One region of the Paenibacillus sp. y28 genome, then DNA from elsewhere that is predicted to be linked to it. Evidence: riboswitches for the same ligand, from Rfam matches in the RefSeq annotation. Region 1 holds a riboswitch; each other region holds the start of a gene.
What was found. Region 1 has a riboswitch for cyclic di-AMP ahead of WBG83_RS00855 (APC family permease). Riboswitches for the same ligand answer to the same signal wherever they lie in the genome.

Region 1 (3,403 bases):
TCTCCCATGGTAATTCCATGTAAATTCTAAAAATGGGTTCCGCAGGTACTTTTCGTGTGCTACAATCAACCGCAGCGAGCTGACAGACTAAGGAGGTATGATACCACATGAAGAAGCAACGCTGGATGACGCTGTTGATGGCACTGCTGATGCTGTGGGGTGTTTCAGCAACCGCCGTCAATGCTGCCGCGCCTGCGACATTGCGTTACGGAGATTCCGGACCGGATGTGCCCGATTTGCAATACAGGCTGAAAACCCTGGGCTATTTCAACACGAATGTTACCTCGTTCTACGGCCCGGTAACATTCGAGGCCGTGAAGCAATTTCAATCCGATTACGGGTTAACCAACGACGGTGTCACAGGCCCAACGACCTGGAATATTCTCAAAAAGGTTTCCGTTAATCAGCATGAACTTGATTTGCTCGCCCGCATCATTTACGCTGAAGCCCGAGGAGAGTCGTATGAGGGTCAGGTAGCGGTAGGAGCCGTGGTAATGAACCGCTTGGCAGCCTTATCGTTCCCGAATACGATTCAGGGGATTATTGAACAGCCCGGCGCATTTACAGCCGTGGATGACGGCCAGTACCGCCTGAAGCCGGATGAAACCGCCTATCGCGCGGCATTGGATGCCGTAAGAGGCTACGATCCGTCCAAAGGGGCATTGTACTATTTCAATCCGAAAACCGCGACGTCGTCCTGGATATGGTCCCGTGAACAGATTGTGCAAATCGGCAACCATATTTTTGCCGTTTAACAACGGAAAGGCATGTAAAAAAGAGCGCTGCGGCGCTCTTTTTTTTCTGAAAGAAAGGGGCTGCTGGTTCTGGCAGGCATAGCTTTTGCAGCGAAGCAGCGCTCGGTCCGAACAGAGCTTCAGGGCAGCCGAGCTGTTAGATTCCATTGGCCTTTCGTCCTTCTTTTCCGCTTTTATCAAAATCAAGCAAATCGGGGATAATACCCGATAACGAAACAAAACAAACTTTTTTGTGCGTGAAATGAGCTCTGCATTCGCAAATTTGTATCCAAATGACGATTAACGCGGCTTTACGGATCCACCCGGCATCCCTTATGATTAGCTCTTGTAAACACCGGATTTTGAACAGAGCTGAATTTTCGTTATGAAAAACGGGGGAACCAACCGGCGGCGTCAAAGCCGCTAATGGGGTGAATCGGCCAATGCCGCAAGGCATGGTCGTAGGGCAGCCACAGCCCGAATCCGACAGCTAACCTCGTAAGCGTAAAGTGGGATATGAACACATGCGGGCAAGCATGCGGATCAATATCCGCATGTTTTTTTATTGCCGTTTATCTGGTGCGAAGAAAGCGGGGATGGCATTGCCATGGTTAACAAATTAAAACGATTCCTGATCGGCCGGCCGATGAAATCAACGGAGCTGGAGGGGGAAAAGCTCAGCAAGCTGAAGGCGCTCGCGGTGCTCTCCTCAGATGCCCTATCATCCGTCGCCTACGGGACAGAGCAGATTCTGATTGTGCTCATGGCGGCCGGATTTGCCGCGGTGTGGTATTCCATCCCCATCTCGATTGCCGTGCTGGGCCTGCTCACCATTCTGGTGCTGTCTTACCGGCAAACGATTTTCTCCTACCCCTCGGGCGGGGGAGCTTATATCGTAGCCAAGGACAATCTGGGCACCTCAACCGGGTTAATCGCCGGCGGCTCGCTCCTGGTAGATTATATTCTCACGGTAGCGGTCAGCTCTTCGGCCGGAACGGATGCGATTACCTCCGCGTTCCCCGAGCTGCACGACCACCGTGTGCTCATCGCGCTGGTGATGATCATGTTCTTGACCCTTATGAACCTGCGCGGGATCACAGAGTCGGCTTCTTTTCTGGCGATTCCGGTTTATTTGTTCGTCCTTTCGATTTTCGTGCTGATTATAAGCGGAACGATGAAATACGCGCTGGGCGGGGGACATGCGGAGGTGCCGGAGCTGGGGGCTGCAGTATCGAACATCAGCCTGTTTCTGCTGCTGAAGGCGTTCAGCTCCGGCTGCTCCGCTCTGACCGGCGTAGAGGCGGTATCGAACGCGATTCCGAACTTCAGGCAGCCCGCCGAGCGTAATGCAGCCAAGACCCTTCTGATGATGGGATTAATTCTTGGAATCATGTTTATCGGAATCAGCCTGCTGGCTTATTGGTACGGGATCACTCCGCAAATGAAGGAGACGGTCGTTTCTCAAATCGCTGAGGCGACCTTCGGACGAGGCCTTATCTATTACTGGATACAGGGCGTGACGGCGTTAATTTTATTTCTGGCCGCCAACACGGCTTACTCCGCGTTTCCGCTGCTGGCGTATATGCTGGCAAAGGATAAATTTATGCCGAATATGTTTATGGCCCGGGGGGACCGGCTCGGCTTCTCCAACGGCATTATTTTTCTTGGTGTGCTGTCCGCGCTGCTCGTGATCGTATTTGACGGGCATACGGAAAACCTGATTCCGCTCTATGCGGTGGGCGTGTTTATTCCGTTTACGTTGTCCCAGCTTGGTATGATGGTGCGTTGGCTGAAGCATAAACCGTCCGGCTGGATCGGGCGTTTTGCGGTGAATACGGTAGGGATGCTCACCACCTTGACCATTACGCTCATTTTTATTTTTACCAAGTTTAGTCAGGTGTGGATGGTGTTTATTTTCCTGCCGCTGGTCATCTTCCTATTTCACCGGATTCGCTCTCATTACCGCAACACGGCCGATCAGCTGCGAATCGATTTGGCGAAGGATAAGCCGGTCATTAAAGGCAGTACCATTGTAGTGCCGGTGGCCGGCATAACCCGTGTGGTGCTCCATTCCATCAGCTACGCGCGATCGCTCACGGACAATGTTGTGGCTGTTTATGTGGGCTTCGACGAGGAGGATATCCGCAAGATGGAGCAGCGCTGGGAGGAGTGGAACCCCGGTGTACGGCTCATTACCTTACGTTCCCGCTACCGCAGTATTCTGCGCCCGCTCTATAAGTTTATTGAAACGGTAGAGTGGAAAACAGCCGAAACGGATCATATTACAATTCTGATTCCGCAGTTTATTACCCGGTACTGGTGGCAAAATATTCTGCACAACCAGACGAGCTTGCTCATTCGGGCCTACTTGTTTGCTCATAAGGATATCGTTATCGCGACGGTGCCTTTTCATATGAATAAATAATGGCACGAAGGCGCAGAGGGAAACCAATCAGACTGCAGCCAGCTCGTCCGGCTGGTGAATGCGAAGCATAATTTCAACGGTGGTGCCTCGATTCACTTCACTGGAAATAGTCAGGGTGCCCTGATGGGCCTCAATAATCCGGTAGCAAACCATTAAACCAAGCCCGGTTCCTGCAGATTTCGTGGAAAAAAACGGCTCGCCGAGCCGGTTCAAATGCTCCTGAGGGATGCCGGGGCCGTTATCT
Region 2 (3,403 bases), on a different contig from region 1:
GATTGCGGAGTGAAGACGAAAATGAGGGCTTCAACTTTTTCAAGAGGGGGAGAGCGAATGGATATCAATAGGTTTATTGCGCACCTCAATGAACAGGCGGCAGCGGATCAAAGCGGTCAGAACCGGAAGCTGGATCTGTATTGTGACATTGGTGATGGCGCCTTGGAGCGTGCGGCCCGCTATATGCAGGCGCAGGGGCTGGAGCGGGTGGTCGTGACGGCGGACAAGAACACGCTTCAGGCGGCGGGAGAAGAGCTTTGCGCGGCTCTGGAGCAAGCAGGCGTAGCCTATGAGGTATGCCTTATCTCCGAGGACCGGAACGGCGATGTTATTGCAGATGAGGCGGCTGTTGTTCAAGCTATGCTTGCTGTATCGGAAGCGACACAGGCTATCATTGCTGTAGGCTCCGGCACCATTCACGATATTGTCCGATTCGTCTGCTATAAGACGGGCAAACGGTTTGTTTCGATCCCGACAGCGGCTTCTGTGGACGGCTACGCCTCTACGGGTGCGCCGATGATTGTGAGACGCTTCAAGCAAACGGTGCCGTGTATGGCGCCGGAAGCGATTTTTGCGGATCTCGACATTTTGGTCCAGGCACCGAGGCGGCTAACTGCCGCCGGTTTCGGCGATATGCTTGGCAAATATACCTCACTTGCGGACTGGCAGCTGTCCCGGCTGCTGGGTGCAGAGCCGTTCAGTCAGCTGGCCTATGAAGTAACGGAGCAGGCATTGAATGCCTGTGTTGAGAAGGTGGACGAAATTGCCCGCGGCGGTAAACAAGGGATTGCGATATTGTTCGATGCGCTGCTTCGCTCCGGACTGTCGATGATGCTTATCGGCCATTCGCGCCCGGCTTCCGGCGGAGAGCACCATTTGTCGCATATGTGGGAGATGGAATGCCTGAAGGAGGAGCGGCCGCAGCTTCTGCATGGCGCCAAGGTCGGGGTTGCTTCTGTACTGCTGGCGCAGGTGTATCGCAGGCTGGCCCTCCGAGCCGAGGAGACGCCCGCGCTGAGCGTTTATGCTCGGCTGCCTGAGCCGGAACAGCTTGCCAGCATGCTGAAGCTTTGCGGCGGCCCGTCCACGATCGCGGAGCTGGGCATCTCGGAGAGCCTGGCCGGACAAGCGCTGCGGGAGGCGCATCAGCTTCGCGACAGGTATACAGGACTTCGTTATATTCATGAAGCCATCGGGCCGTCTGCCTCTGAATTCGAGGGGCTGTTCGGCTGACGGCAGGCGAATTTCCACATTTTGCGGGTTGCTGTATTCAAAAACCGTATGGTACCTTATTTGAAGCCGAGTCCGGTTCGCATATACCCAAATTCAGCAGCTGCGAACTGGTACGGGGGACGATTCACACGGGGTGAATGATCAGGTTGACACACAAGCCTGGACTAGGGAGACCTTCTACCGAACCCGTCAGCTAACCTCGGAGGCCTTGAAGGAGGAACAGCATTGAATAAGTCTGTAAAACGGCTCGGGAGCCTTGTTGTGTCCTGCGCCATGCTTGGCACTGCACTGCTGCTGCCGCAAGCGGCGAGCGCAGCTGCACTGACAGAGGATGTGAAGGTGCAAGTTAACACCCGGCTCGTGGATTTTCCGGACGCACAGCCCTTTATTGATGACGCTCATCGGCTGCAGGTGCCGGTTCGCTTCGTATCCGAGCAGCTGGGCTTTCAAGTGTCTGCGGAGCCTGTCGGGAATGCCATGCATGTCCTGCTGACAAGCAAGGATCAGAGAATCGAGCTGAAAACCGGAAGTGAAGCAGTAACCGTTAACGGAAAAGAAACAGCATTGGATACGGAACCGGTGCTTGAAAAGGGGCGTGTTTATTTGCCGCTCCGGCTCCTGTCGGATTTGTCCGGCATCCGGATTCAATGGGACCCCTCCAATTTCATTGCCATTCTGAATGAAGACGGAAATTATCATGCTCCAGCCTGGTATGCCCCGCGGTACGACAAAGTCGAAGAGTTTACGGCTTCGGCCTATTCCGCCGCCCCAGAGGAAAATGGAGGCTACGGGGCCCGAGATTATATGGGCAACAGCTTGAAGCTGGGAACAGTCGCGGTTGATCCGTCCGTTATTCCGCTCGGCAGCCGCCTTTATATTGAAGGGTACTCCTATAACGGCCTTCCGGCCGAAGGCATGTTTGCTACAGCAACGGACACGGGCGGTTCCATAAAAGGAAACCGGATTGATATTTTTGTGCCGGATTCTCCCGTGAAGCTGAAAGCATTCGGCCTTCAAAAGGTTAAGGTTTACCGGCTTACGCCATAGCATAGGCTGCATGGCGAATTACTCCGCACTGTGTTTGCCACGCGAGACGGGTCTGTTGACTGTTTTACTTCATAAGGTTTCTCATGGGCCGCCTCCCAATTCCACATTTGTGGATTTGGGAGGCTTTTTCCATTTGGATCGGTTTTCTCCGAATGGGGCAGGTCCGGTTATGAAACACTACAGGTATACAAAGGAGGGAGTGCGATGATTCGCTTGCTTGGTTATTTGGGGCTGCTGCTGTTGTGCTTCACGGTAACAGCTTCACCGACCGCCGCGGCTAAGCCTGATTCGGAAGTGGTATGGAAGGTGGATACGGATCAGAAGCTGGTTGCCCTGACCTTTGACGACGGGCCGAACCCGGTGTACACCCCGGCTATTCTGGACGTTCTGCGGCAGTATGATGCAAAAGCGACCTTTTTCGTGCTGGGAAAGCGGGTGCTGCTGTACCCGGAGATCGCAATCCGGGAAATTAATGAAGGCCATGAAATCGCGAACCACACCTTTGATCATCATTTCCTCAAAAATGTCAGCCCCGAAATTTTGAAGCAGGAAATTGAGCAAACCAGAGAAATAATATTCGAGGTTACCGAACAGCTTCCTCAGGTATTTCGTCCGCCGGGGGGCTTTTATGATAAAGCGCTGTTGGATTTGGCCCGGGAAGAGAAATTTACTGTGGTCATGTGGTCCTGGTATCAGGATACGCGGGACTGGAAAAAGCCCGGTGTCGATAAAATCGTGAATACCGTAAGATCAAACCTGCATAACGGGGACATCATTTTATTCCATGATATGGAAGGGGATTGCAGTCAAACGGTTGAGGCGCTAAAGAAGCTTCTGCCCGATCTGAAGCAGCAGGGGTACCAGTTTGTGACCGTGACGGATCTCATCTCCAAGGTGAAAAAACAGCCTGCTTCCTAACGATTGCATTGCGCTTCGTCACAAACCTGTCATCATCGAAGGCGTACACGCGGGTCCATCCTGACGTATAATCAAAAGTGACATCCAATGTAATCAAGAAATGAGGAGGGGGTCTACTTGCAAAATAGTTTGCTGCTCATGTTTCTGCTTATTTTGCTGGTGGCTGTGGTTGCCGTGATCATGACATTCCGGGTAGGGATGTCGC
Region 3 (3,403 bases), on a different contig from region 1:
GGAGGGCTGATACAATGCCGCAGAGAGATTACCGCAGGTGTTTATATACCTCGATCGCCCGGGCGCGCGAGGCCTTCAAGTCGACGATGGCCTGAGGGCGCGGCAGATGAATTTCTTTGTCGCTTAACATGCGGAGCTGCGGCAGCCAGCGCCGGATATAGGCTCCTGTCGGGTCGTGCGTCTGGGACTGGGTGACCGGATTCATAATGCGAAAGTATGGCGCGGCGTCAAAGCCCAGAGAAGCGGACCACAGCCAGCCGCCCCGGTTCAGCACACGGTCGTAGTCAGCCAGCTTCAGGCGGAAATATTGCTCGCCCAACGTGAAGGGACACAGCAAATTTTTGGTCAGAAACATTGCGGTTATCATGCGCAGGCGATTCGGCATCCGCCCGGTCGTATGGAGCTCCGTCATGGCGGCGTCAATGATCGGGATGCCGGTTTCGCCGCATTGCCAAGCCTCAAGGAACCGGTCGCTAAGCAGCGACAAATCCAACTGCTCCTCGTAGCGAAAGAAGCTTTCGTCATGCCGGGCCTGATACAGGTAAAAATCACGCCAGGCCAGCTGCCGCCGCCAGACTTCCCCGACAGGAGAGGCGGTAACCGAAGCATAGGCTTGACGGATGGAGAGCGCGCCGCAGTTCAGGTGGCGGCTAATGCCGCTCGTGCCTTCCAGCGCATAACGGTCACGGGTATCGGCATAAGCAGCCAGACCGCCGTTAAGGAAATGCTGCAGCGCCTCGGCAGGATGCTCCTCTTCACCGGCAGCACGCCAGTCGAACGGAGGGGCCAGGCGCTGCAGCAGCTCATCGTCTAGCTCATCGGACTTGACGATGCTCAGCTGTGAGACGCTGGCCGGATAAGGAGCGGGGGCGTACAAGGCCAGGAAGCTGCTCCATTTTTGATAATACGGTGTGAATACCTTATAAGGGGTTGTCTTGCCGCCCCGGGCGGCGTAGGCCTGGAATTCGTCCACGTCGGCCAGAGGACCCTCGTCGAATGTGACGACCGGCAGGCCAAGCTGATCGGCGGCAAGCCTGATCCGTTCATCGCGCTGGAGAGCATACGGCGTTACGTCACGGTGCAGGACAAGCTCCTCTATGGCAAGCCGGCGGCATAATTGCTCGGTCACCTCGGCGGGATCGCCATACAATACCGCCAAGTATCCGCCGAGCCGGCGGTACTCGGCTTCCAGCCGTGCGGCATGCCGAAGGAAGCTTCGGCCGCTGTGCTCCTCGGCCCGGCCTCCCGCCAGCAGCTGCGGATCCAGAATAAGCACGTGCAGGCTGGGCCGTCCGCGCCGGAGTATATATTCATAAGCGGGAAGATCCTCCGTCCGCAAGTCCTTGCGATGCAGAAACAGAATCATCAGGGGAGTCTCCTTTCTTATAAGAAAAGCCCGTTTCAGCGGCATTAATGCCACCGAAACAGGCTTGCTGTGGAAACGGTCGCTTCCACTTGTTGGGCGTTGCCAAGCCATAACAAAGAAGGCTTATTTGGCAGCGGCCGTCGTCTGCGGTTCCGTCGTTAGCTGTGTATACAGGTCATCCCAAAGGATGCGGCGCGCGCCAACATAGCGCTTGGCATAATACGCGTCACTCAAATTTGTCTTAATGATGCCCTTGTTGGTTGCGGAATGAGCGAATTCATTGTTGCCAACGTAAACGCCGACATGAGAAATGCTCTTTCCTGTGTTGGTGCTGGTGTCAAAGAAAACAAGATCTCCTTCACGGAGCTCATCCTTTTTGATCCAGTAGCCCTTGGTGTACTGGGAAGCAGATTGATGGGGCAGGTCGATGCCGAATTTAGCGAAAATAAACATCGTAAATCCGGAGCAGTCAAATCCGTCCTCATTCGTACCAGCCCATTTGTACGGGGTGCCCATCATTTCATTGACGGCTTCGTTCAATGGGGTTTCTGCATACGCGCTTCCAGCTTGTACAAGCATCAAAAAAACAAACCCGAGCAACAGAAGTGAAGCCTTCTTCAAAACTGTTACCCCTTCCTGTGCCTACGAGGTTAGCTAAGGGTTCGGTCGAAGGTTCCCTATGATCCCTCTGAGATTCGGAGATCAATTCACCCAAAACGGTTCCCCCGTTTTCCTTTCGGAAATTCGGCAATTTATTCTTTTTTTCAACTTGCCAGAGACTAGTATTCGACGTTCAATTTACAATTCCTTCTCATGTCACAATTTCGTAAAAAAAAACACCCTTCCACAGGATGATTCCTGCAGAAAAGTGCTTTGGTATAGTATTAAATACCTATTTTTTCCATCCAAACCCGATATTGGGAGGATGATTCCCAGAGAAATCCGAAGGCGTGTACGAGATGGAGAAGCTGGGCCAGAACGAATGCAGTCATGCCGGCCCACATTAGGGAAGCTCCTGTCAGTGTAATGAAAAGAAGAAGATATGCTGTCAGCACGATGAGGGAAGAAAGCACGAGAACATGACACGATTTAAGCAAAGTCTGCAGCATGCCCGGTATTCCCCCGCCGGTCAAGCGGTTCAGCCGCATCGCCTGGAACAAGGTACGCACCGCGTAGCCGTAAGCCCAATAGCCGATGACCCAGGGCAGCGGAGTGGTCCACTCCCAGCGGTAGATGGAGCCCGTATGCAGGGCCTCCTGGACGGAGGGCACAATCCAGATGAGCGGCAGCAGCGCCAACATGGTTTGCAGCGCGTAGTAGCCGTAATAGGCTTTGCCGAGCTGCCTCGCTCCCTGTACAAAACGATAGCCTGCATTGAGATCGGAATGATGCAGGGAGTAGAATGTGCCAGCCTCCAGCAGCGGAGTCAGTATCATCCGCAGTACGAGGATGCCGAGCAGCAGCCATAAATACGGGTGGGCGATGTCGGTCTTCAGCAGGGCGAACTGTCCTTCCGCCCAGAACAGGTCGCTGCTCTGCCGGGGCAAATCGGACCCGGGGTACCTGTGCAGCAGGGGGAGGATGACCGATTTCGCCATTTGCAGCAGGGAGAATCCCCACAGCCAGTGGTAAATGAACAGCACCAGAAGCAGGAAGGGCTGCCGCCAGGCAACCCGCCAGCCCTCCGTTACATAACGAAGCATATGCTTGCCTCCTACAGCGCAATCAGGCGCATCATAATTTCCAGTATCGAAGCGGTGCCCAGCTTCAGCCGTGAAGCCGATTCAGGCTGAATAGCTGCACGCATGAAATTGTTGATGTGTTTATTCTCCAGCACCTGCGTATACTGCGGATCGATGGCGGCCCATACCAGCGGGGCGGGATGCGTCAGGGAGATTTTGACCTCCATATCCTTGCCGTCCCATTCTTCCCGCCGTTCCGTTCCATCGGCAAAATGAAGCACGAAGGGAACGGGGCCATGATAGCCGCCCAGCCGCTTCAGCCATACGGCGTGCTCGTATACGTCTGTCCCGTCTT

Region 2: linked by a shared signal. The riboswitch ahead of WBG83_RS11250 (stalk domain-containing protein) and the one ahead of WBG83_RS00855 (APC family permease) in region 1 are both predicted to bind cyclic di-AMP.
Region 3: linked by a shared signal. The riboswitch ahead of WBG83_RS11975 (C40 family peptidase) and the one ahead of WBG83_RS00855 (APC family permease) in region 1 are both predicted to bind cyclic di-AMP.

The regions. Positions count from the first base shown of each region.
Region 1 covers NZ_JBBBNV010000001.1:198,223-201,625, reverse strand. Annotated here, with positions in the region: gene sleB (spore cortex-lytic enzyme) at 108-755, shown strand; cyclic di-AMP (ydaO/yuaA leader) riboswitch at 1,095-1,253, shown strand; gene WBG83_RS00855 (APC family permease) at 1,342-3,159, shown strand; gene WBG83_RS00850 (ATP-binding protein) at 3,187-3,403, opposite strand, start outside.
Region 2 covers NZ_JBBBNV010000011.1:93,390-96,792, reverse strand. Annotated here, with positions in the region: gene WBG83_RS11255 (sn-glycerol-1-phosphate dehydrogenase) at 58-1,233, shown strand; cyclic di-AMP (ydaO/yuaA leader) riboswitch at 1,308-1,456, shown strand; gene WBG83_RS11250 (stalk domain-containing protein) at 1,459-2,280, shown strand; gene WBG83_RS11245 (polysaccharide deacetylase family protein) at 2,485-3,198, shown strand; gene WBG83_RS11240 (hypothetical protein) at 3,316-3,403, shown strand, end outside.
Region 3 covers NZ_JBBBNV010000012.1:106,040-109,442, forward strand. Annotated here, with positions in the region: gene WBG83_RS11970 (cryptochrome/photolyase family protein) at 29-1,366, opposite strand; gene WBG83_RS11975 (C40 family peptidase) at 1,490-1,987, opposite strand; cyclic di-AMP (ydaO/yuaA leader) riboswitch at 1,991-2,126, opposite strand; gene WBG83_RS11980 (hypothetical protein) at 2,251-3,069, opposite strand; gene WBG83_RS11985 (M1 family metallopeptidase) at 3,081-3,403, opposite strand, start outside.